Regions from separate parts of the Alteromonas sp. 76-1 genome, predicted to be linked through region 2. Evidence: predicted binding sites of a transcription regulator. Region 2 holds the regulator's gene; each other region holds the start of a gene.
The links. The regulator LexA, encoded in region 2, represses DNA repair genes until DNA is damaged. The targets are predictions, from matches to a motif close to TACTGTATNNNNATACAGTA.

Region 1 (3,288 bases), 1.1 Mb from region 2:
GTTAATTGTTCGGTGGCGGTATCGATATCGAATTCCCACTCGGGCCGTCGACGCAAGCCTTTACGCTGTTCAATCAAGGGTAAGCTTTCAAAGCCTTCAGGATAGAGTAGTTCAGCAGGATTAATTCGTTGAAGCTCACCTAGCAAGGCATCATCGGTGTCGCACTCGACCACGACAAACCGGCCACTGGTGACATCTAATGTAGCCACGCCGTAGTGCATACTGTGACCGCAAACTGCCGCTAGTACATTATCGCGGCGTTCTTCTAATAAGGCTTCATCGGTAACCGTACCTGGGGTAACAATGCGCTGAACTTGGCGCTCTACAGGGCCTTTGCTTGTAGCTGGATCGCCAACTTGCTCGCAAATCGCCACCGACTCGCCCATTTTCACCAACCGGGCTAAGTAGCTTTCAACCGCGTGGTAAGGAACGCCAGCCATAGGAATAGGATCGCCACCGGATTTGCCCCGTGCGGTTAACGATATATCAAGCAGTTCTGCGGCTTTCTTGGCATCGTCGAAAAACAACTCATAAAAGTCGCCCATACGGTAAAACATAAGAATGTTAGGGTGCTGCGCCTTTATCGTTAAATACTGGCGCATCATAGGAGTGTGTGATTCCAAAAAATGCCTCGTGCTTTTTTTATTGCTGCTACTTGCGATAACTCAATTTGTTATATTAACAGAAGAATTATTAACAGAAGAGTGATTAAAAGAGCAGGAGTGCTAAAATAATCGCTTTTCGTATTTGCTGTGTATTATTGATACGAGTATGGAATTTTCAACCATTTCCTGAACTCGTTAGTTAAATGATAGCTCTCACCAATGAGTACATCGGCACAGCTTAATGCTTCAACGGCCGAAGCTGATGATAGCGCTGATAGCAATAAAGGACATTCATGGTACCTGACAATATAACAGAGATGGTGACGGCGTTGGGTAATGCGCTTCGTCGTAAAGGCTGGACGGTTTCAAGCGCAGAGTCTTGCACCGGAGGCGGCGTTGCGTTCGCCTTTACCAGTATTGCTGGCAGTTCAGACTGGTTTAATCAAAGTTGGGTGACGTATTCAAACGACGCTAAAATGCGTGAACTAGGTGTGAAACCAGAAACCCTGAATGCACATGGCGCGGTGTCGATGCAGACCGTTGAAGAGATGGCGGCGGGCGTTAAGCACAAGAGCGACGCGAATGTCGTGGTAACCGTAAGCGGTATTGCAGGCCCCGGTGGCGGCAGCGAAGAAAAGCCCGTGGGTACTGTTTGGTTTGGTTTTATCTGTGGTGCTAAATCAGAAACGATTAAGCAGGTTTTTGCTGGAGACCGCGAGACTGTTCGCTTGCATGCAATAGCATTTGCAATTACTCACCTACTGGCAATGTTAGCTGATTGATTAGATGATTATTCAAGAAGCAGCTAATAAGAACCCATTAAGCAAAATAAAATGAAACTCAGGTTGAAACTGTATGCTTGTACAGTATAGAATGCACGCAACACTTGGTAAGGTGTCGGTAAGCAAATGTTGATGCAATGAATGCTAGCTGTATGGATGAATAGTACTTTTAGTAAAGATAGCTAGTAAAAATAGCAAAGGCAGCTTCAACAAAGACATCACCAACTAAAGAATTTAACCGCTAATCCTAGAGGATATTGACGTGGACAGTAATAGATCTAAAGCTTTAAGTGCCGCACTTGGGCAAATTGAAAAGCAGTTCGGTAAAGGCGCTATTATGCGTTTAGGCGACAACCAAGCGATGGACATTGAGGCTATCTCTACTGGTTCACTCACCATTGATATCGCTTTGGGCATAGGCGGCTTGCCATGCGGTCGTGTGGTAGAAATTTACGGCCCTGAAGCCTCGGGTAAAACGACACTTACCTTGCAGGTAATTGCAGAGGCTCAAAAGAAAGGTAAAACCTGTGCTTTCGTAGATGCTGAGCACGCGCTAGATCCAATTTACGCATCGAAGCTAGGTGTAAACATCGATGAGCTTTTAGTTTCTCAACCTGATACGGGTGAACAAGCGCTTGAGATTTGTGACATGCTGGTTCGTTCTGGCGGTGTTGATGTCGTTATTGTTGACTCGGTTGCTGCCCTTACGCCAAAAGCGGAAATTGAAGGCGACATGGGTGACTCACACGTTGGTTTGCAAGCGCGATTAATGTCGCAAGCATTGCGTAAACTTACAGGTAACATCAAGCGTTCAAATACCTTGTGTATCTTCATTAACCAAATTCGTATGAAAATTGGTGTAATGTTCGGAAGCCCAGAAACAACAACTGGTGGTAACGCACTTAAGTTCTATTCTTCAGTACGTTTAGATATCCGCCGTATTGGCGCGGTTAAAGAAGGCGATGAGGTAGTAGGTAACGAAACTCGCGTTAAAGTAGTGAAAAACAAAGTAGCACCGCCATTTAAGCAAGCTGAATTCATGATTCGCTACGGCGAAGGTATAAGTAAAGAAGCTGAGCTTATCGACTTAGGTGTTAAGCAGAAATTGGTTGATAAGGCCGGTGCTTGGTACAGCTACAAAGGTGATCGTATCGGTCAGGGTAAAGCGAACGTAATGAAGTTCCTAAAAGAAAACCCAGCTATTGCCGATGAGATTGAAAAACAAATTCGCGCTGAGCTACTTTTACCTAAGACAGTGAAAGTTGAAGAAGCACCTGCTGCAGAAGATGATGCTCAGCAGTAGCGACTAAACTTACTATAAAATAGCGCATTTGTGTTATTTAAAAGCCCACCAAATGGTGGGCTTTTTTGTGTTCAAAAAACATACTTGTTAACACTTTAATTCTATATCTTGGATTGAATTAAAATAAAAAAACAGTAAAGCTGTAATAAAAATAGAAAGGCAAAGACTAGTACTGTAAGCATTCGATTTAAATAATAAAAAAAGGGAAGGGATAATGATTGAAATATCTAATCTTGCTAAACGCTTCGAGGTGGAGAACCCCAAAAAGCTAAGTGAGCAAGAGAAAAAGGATCCACGATTAAAAGGTCGCTACTTTCAATCAGTGAAAAATGTATCGTTTTCATGTGGTCAAGGAGAAGTGCTTGGTTTGCTTGGTCCTAACGGAGCAGGAAAAACCACTACATTACGCATGCTTTCAACCGCCCTTAAGCCAGATAGCGGCACCGTGGTAATTGATGGTGAAGACGTACTAGCCAACCCAATAATTGCGCGTAAAAAAATAGGGTTTCTGTCTAGCTCAACTGGTTTATATGGCAGGCTGACCGGGCGAGAAAATATTGCTTATTTTGGCGAATTACATGGCATTACTAAATCGACA
Region 2 (3,288 bases):
GAATTTGTTTTCAATTTGCTCTCGCTGCGTCGCCATTAACGAATAGAACTCAACGTCCCTGTCCATATACCGGTAGTGCCACTTCCACTGGGAACCAGTAACGACAACGGTAAGATCGGGTTCGCTGGTATCTTCCATCGCTATAAGGGTTTTAGCGGCAGGAATAGCCATAAGAATAAGAACGATGAAAGGCACGACCGTCCATGCAATTTCCACTTTTACATTTTCATGGAAGTGAGCGGGCTTAGCGCCTCTGGATTTACGGTGCAAGTACATGGAGGCAAACATAACCCCGAAAACTGCAACAGCAATTGCGATACAGATAAAGAACATCAACATATGCAGGTCGTAAACTTGACCACTTATGTCTGTTGCGCCTCGGCGCAAATTTATGGAAGAGCCTTCGCCCGTTGCTGCATCAGCAAACAGTAGTGGCGAGGTAAGCAAAAGTGGAAGCCCGTAAAGCCACTTTGTCACTTGTGTCGCCGCTTGTGTCGTTACTCGTTTCACTCAACACCTCCGTTATAACAGAAGCATTGACGCACTGGTTGCGCTGCGCTTCTGGCAACTGATACCCGAAATCCAACTTTTAACTTAACTATCTAGCCTTAGTTGTAAACCAAAGTTGCAGCTATTGTTATTATTTTGTTAAATACAGTATAAGAATTGCTCAATAAAACGCACAAGTCTAGTCTTTTCTGAGAAAAAACAATTGCAGCGTTGAATTTTTAATCAAAAGTTGTATGTAAGAGAAATGACACATACAACAGCGTATGGATGCTGTAGCGATAATTAGTGAGCTTGTTTGAAACGCTCATTTTGAACGAGATAGGCAAATAGAAGCTGCCAATAAGTTTCTTATAATCAAAAGCTAGTTGCGTAATTTTGATTATTTTTCAAACAAAATAGGTGACAAAAATAGCGCTAGCTAGCACTGAAAAAGGTGACATAAATAGAAGAAAATATGTGGGAGCGGTATCTGGTGGCTTTTAAGAGATTTCTTAGGCTTAAATACGATTATGGTGTAAGCAAGGTATGGTAAACATACAAAAAAGCGGCCTATAAGCCGCTTTCTTTACTAAATAGCTAAAAGGTTACATCCAGTCAGCATTTCGAATAACACCAACGGCAATCCCTTCAATGGAGAAAGGCTCTGACGCTAAGTCGACTTTAATAGGTGAAAATTCATCATTTTCAGCGTGAAGTAATACTTCGCGGCCACGCTTTTCAAGGCGTTTAACAGTAACGTCTTCATCGACACGTGCCACTACCACCTGCCCATTATGGACATCCGTAGTACGATGCACGGCTAGCAAGTCACCATCAAGTATACCAATGTCTTTCATACTCATACCGCTTACACGAAGTAAGAAGTCAGCGTGAGGCTGAAACAGGGCAGGGTCGACCTTATAATGAGACTCTATATGCTCTTGCGCTAGAATCGGCTCGCCCGCAGCCACTCGGCCAATAAGAGGAAGCCCTTCTTCTTCAGGGGTTTCATCTTCAAGAGGAATATTCAACTTAATACCACGAGAAGTGCCTGGAAGGATTTCGATGACGCCTTTACGGGCCAACGCTTTTAAATGTTCTTCAGCGGCATTTGCAGAACGAAAACCTAAATGACGGGCAATTTCTGCACGGGTAGGCGGCATGCCAGTTTCGAGCATCGTTGTTTTTATAAGCTCGAGAACTTCTGTTTGTCTTGCTGTGAGTGGGCGCATAAAAGACCTGTCTGTCTATACAGTTCCTGTAAGTATATACACCTAAAAGGAAATGACAAGCATTGGATGCTATTTACATGCTTCGAACACTTGCCATAAAAAAAGAGCCCTACCTTAGTAGAGCTCTCTGCAAACATCTACTAATGCACCCATATAGCGCTAGAATAGGTAGACGTTTGTATTTCAAGGTTCCCTGAATCAGCTTTGCGCACTTTCAAATTTCCGTAATCTTGACCTTGCCGACTTGCAAACGCAGGACCGCGCCACCTTACAAAGCCATCGGTTCCAAAGCTAACAAGATGGCTATAAATGTTAAGTGAGAAATCGGCTGTATTATGGCTAACGCCAATAAGATTCTGGTTTTGTTCAGTAGTTACGTCAGCTTGAATATTCGTTATATCTGCAGGTATGCTCGCACGCAAGCTCTCGGTAAGCGCCTCACCAGAAAAGTCATAAACAATCAGCTCATCATCATAATTCGTACACGCTAATTCCGGCTGCTCATCTGAGTCTGCATTAATAGTAATTAGCTGATCGCATATACCGTCCACCGACGCGGCTTGTGATAGTCCTGCATCGGTTATCTTTAATACTTCCATGCCAGACTCGTTAGTTGTCAACGCTACAAATGCACTTCCGTTTGAAATAAAGGGAGCGAGGTGCGTGACATGACCGATATTATAGTTAGCAATAATCAATTGGTTTTGAATATCAAAAATATTCAGTTCAGTCCCAATCATTACTAATGCGTCAGTGAAGCCATCGAAATTCATGTCTAAGGCTTCAATTATGCCAATATTGCTATTACTACTTGAATCATACTGCCAGTGAACCTCACCATTGTGTAGCTGGATAGCGGCGAAGCTTCCATCGTAATAATTGGTTGTCGATGTAAACAAGTCGCCTGCACCATCATTGTTAAAGTCGGTTGCTATAGAGTTAGTGCCTGCGCCCCAGTTCTCTGAAACTGTATCACTTAGTTCTATATTTCCCTCTTTATCCAACATGATATAACGTGACGAGCCATAGCCACTTTCAGTTGAAGAAATAAAGAATATTGCACGCTCATCATTGTCGATGACATTTGCCCAACCAGCTGACGAAAAGCTATCTAACTGTACTTCCGCAGTATTTTCTTTGATAGTAATTGTGCTGCCATTCAGTTCTGCGGTGATAAGTTCATCAGCGCCAGTAGTCGAAACACCGGTTCCCCACAACACCTCTGTTGAACCATCATTATCTATATCACCCACTGTAATTGATGTTACACCATGGTCTTGTGAACTCACTCGCCATAGCTCACTCAAATTACCATCGATCATTGTGTAGGCAGTAACGTCTCCCCATTGGCAATCGCCGACAAGGAGGACAGATTGTCCAGACAAAACTGCATCATTGATATCGCATGTGTTGAAGTTATCAAAATTATCCAGCTGCACTTTGGTAATCGCTGAGTACACCTCAATATAACCCCAATAATCAGCACCCACGATTTCACTCACACCATCCCCGTCAAAGTCAGGAACCGCAATATGCGCATCGCCGAAACCATTACTTTTGACCCACT
Region 3 (3,288 bases), 570 kb from region 2:
GATTCAAGATGCATAATGTGAATGGTTTCACCGTTGAAATGTAACTTAATGCCGTTTTCATAAGTGATAGCGGGAAGCGCATCTGGCGATACTTTTTCATCGTTGGCTAATCGAACGCGCACGTTATCGTGGGCGAGAATAGTCGCGCCTTTGTGGCTGTGGAAGAACGCGTTCGAGCCTGTATGGTCGCCGTGGTAATGGGTGTTAATCACATACTTTGGTTTATCGCTACCAAGCTCGCCGAGTGCCGTCGCAATTTTTTCAGCTAAAGGGGCGAATTGATCGTCAATAATTAGAATGCCATCGTCACCGGCAGAAACGCCGATATTGCCACCCATCCCCGTTAACATATGCACAGAACCTTTTAGTGCTGTTGCCTCTATTTCAACCTTTTCGAAGCGGTCTTGCGAAAAAGCGGCTGGAATGAAGGTAGTCGAGACTAAACTTGCAGCAAGTAGAAAAGTTCGGGTAAATTTGTGCGTCATTAGGGTTCCCTTAAAGAGTGCTTATTATTGAATAGATTTAAATACACTATGACCTAGTTTGCGGTTCAGATCATTTTTTCATCGTTTGGGATCTCACCAATATAAGCAAATCGAGGGACAGACTTACCTTCTACCACCACCTCTTCTTCAAACATACTTAATGGGCGCACCCACAGGGCTTTTTCGCCATAACATGGGCGATATACCACTAAGGAAGACTCGTCTTCTGAATGTGTCGCTACTTCATAAACGTCGTAATCACTGCCTTTATAATGGCGGTAGCGACCTGGGGTTTTGAGCTCTTGGGTTTTAGGTTTTGGGGTAGTCATGATGGCTCCTGCTTTTTACTTTTTGTTAATTTGAATACGGTAGAATTCGGGCTCTGTTCATAAAGCGTCTGATAAGGTTGCTAAATTTTGAAGTTATTCACTAATCTACTCGGCTATCTACTCATCTAGGTACTCACCTATCTCGCACTTTACTACTCACCCTCTAGGGGTAAAGGGAGTTGATGTATGGTTTGTGCCTCACCAAGACCAATGTGCAGACCAACTAAGCGTATACCACGGCCTTTAGCACGCTCGTAAGCTTCTTGTAGTAGGGTATCAAAGTAATGCGCATTTAACGAAGGGCATCGATGCTCAACCGTGGTTAGCTGGAAGTCTTGAAATTTAAGTTTCACCCCTTGAGTGCGAATACGAATAGGTTTGCCGGTGCGCTTTTCATGCGCCTGTATGCGTTCCTGAAGCTTTTCTAGTAAATGAGGCATAAAGTCGCGACATTCTTCCAATGAGTGAATATCGTTGCTTAGCGTGCGCTCTACGCCTATAGACTTACGCTCTCTTGATACTGACAGTTCTCGATCATCAATACCATGTGCACGCTCCCATAATACCGCGCCAAATTTACCTAATTCTTTTTGTATGCGCTCAAACGGGTAACTGCGCACATCGTTACAGGTGGCTAAGCCTAATCGTTGTAGTTTTTGCATTGTTACCTTACCTACCCCGGGAATTTTTTTAAGAGGCATGGCCCTTACAAAACTATCTAATTTATCCGGGGTAATGACACAAATACCATTAGGCTTATTCTCATCACTGGCCACTTTTGCTACGAACTTACAGGGTGCAACGCCCGCCGAGGCGGTTAACCCCAGCTCTGACTCAATTCGACTTCTAATTTCTTCAGCTATTAACGTGGCACTGCCACCGCAATATTGGCTATTGGTCACATCGAGGTAGGCTTCGTCTAACGAAAGTGGTTCGATTAAATCGGTATAGTCGGCAAATATTTCGCGAATTCGTTGGGACTCTTTTACATACGCCTCCATACGCCCTTTCACTAAGGTAAGATTTGGGCAAAGCTTGAATGCGTAAGCGGTAGCCATGGCGGAACGAACGCCATATTTACGGGCAGGGTAATTACAGGTAGAAATAACCCCTCGATGCTGAGAGCTTCCACCAATGGCAATAGGGATATTACGTAACGCGGGATTGTCACGCATTTCAACCGCAGCATAAAAGCAATCCATATCTACATGGATGATTTTTCGCATGCCGTATTGCCCCCTAAACTGCCAAACGAATTGAACAGCTCCACAAAAAACTGTATAGAAAGACAGTATTCTAAAGCATATCAATTCGCCTTACCAGCGAACAGGATGAATAGTGAGCGAATACTTATTGCACAAATAGTAAATCAAAGATAAAAAAAGCGCGGTAAGTTTTAACTTACCGCGCATCTGAATTTATACATTGTGGCGCTTTTGCGTATTTTTTATGACTTAACAAAAAGCGACAAGATCAGATTAAAGGATCTGATTCTGTTTCCATTCATTCAATTTCTTTTCTCTCGCTTCTTCTTTTTCCATACGAGATTTTTTGCGATCGCAAGGCTCTGGGCAATCACAGGCTTTCGCGATTCCTAATGCGCCTAGTCCACCGCAACTACCTGAGATAGTTTTGCGCTGCACCAAGTAGCCAACAGCCATGGCGAGTACCATAGTGAGGAAGAAACCGAATGCTAAAATAAACGTAGACATAGCCTACTCCTTAGTTATTTACTGTTACCAGTTTATCAAATTCTGGCGTGGCATACTCTTCAAATCCATCTGCTGTGCGACGAATGAGGAATACAGCAAGTTGTTCTTGCTCTGCAAGGTTAATTGCTCGTTCCCACCCCATTACATTAAACGCTGTGGCTAAACCATCAGCAATCATTGAAGATGGATTGACTACCGTAACCGACACTAAATCATGGGTTATCGGCGAGCCGGTATTCGGGTCAATTAAGTGAGAGTAGCGTTTCCCATCTTCTTCGTAATAGTTACGATAATCACCCGATGTCGCTATGGCATTAGTCCCTATAGATACCACTTTTTGTACCGCGCGTTCTGTCGTTACCGGCTTTTCAATCGCAATTAGCCATTCACTGCCATCGCCGCGTTCGCCTTTAACCCGCATTTCACCACCAATTTCTACAAGGTAATGCTGCAAGTTATGAGCATCTAAAATGGCTGCGACTTCATCAACACCATAACCCTTTGCAATTGTTGATAAATCAACGTAAAGCATAGGGTTTGCCTTCATAAGACCGGTTGGCGTAGTAGATAATTTCTCATAGCCTACATAATCTCGTACAGCATCGATATCGGCTTGGGTTGGCACTTTTTCAGGCCGTTTATTAGGTCCAAAACCCCACAAATTGACCAAAGGCCCAACCGTAACATCTAGCACGCCGTCACTCAAACGAGCCAACCGCAGAGCTTCGTTAACTACCGTTAATGTCTCTTTAGACACCTCGA

Region 1: a site for LexA is predicted at 1,455-1,474, ahead of recA (recombinase RecA). Genes of this name have one in related genera too.
Region 3: a site for LexA is predicted at 2,089-2,108, ahead of dinB (DNA polymerase IV). Genes of this name have one in related genera too.

What each region holds. Positions count from the first base shown of each region.
Region 1 covers NZ_LR136958.1:1,023,025-1,026,312, forward strand. Annotated here, with positions in the region: gene mutS (DNA mismatch repair protein MutS) at 1-605, opposite strand, end outside; gene ALT761_RS04265 (CinA family protein) at 899-1,387, shown strand; gene recA (recombinase RecA) at 1,650-2,690, shown strand; gene ALT761_RS04275 (ABC transporter ATP-binding protein) at 2,905-3,288, shown strand, end outside.
Region 2 covers NZ_LR136958.1:4,642,142-4,645,429, forward strand. Annotated here, with positions in the region: gene coxB (cytochrome c oxidase subunit II) at 1-510, opposite strand, end outside; gene lexA (transcriptional repressor LexA) at 1,095-1,721, opposite strand; gene ALT761_RS19770 (FG-GAP repeat domain-containing protein) at 1,862-3,288, opposite strand, start outside.
Region 3 covers NZ_LR136958.1:4,076,323-4,079,610, forward strand. Annotated here, with positions in the region: gene ALT761_RS17260 (MBL fold metallo-hydrolase) at 1-485, opposite strand, end outside; gene ALT761_RS17265 (DUF1653 domain-containing protein) at 551-814, opposite strand; gene dinB (DNA polymerase IV) at 967-2,040, opposite strand; gene nqrM ((Na+)-NQR maturation NqrM) at 2,293-2,526, opposite strand; gene ALT761_RS17280 (FAD:protein FMN transferase) at 2,537-3,288, opposite strand, start outside.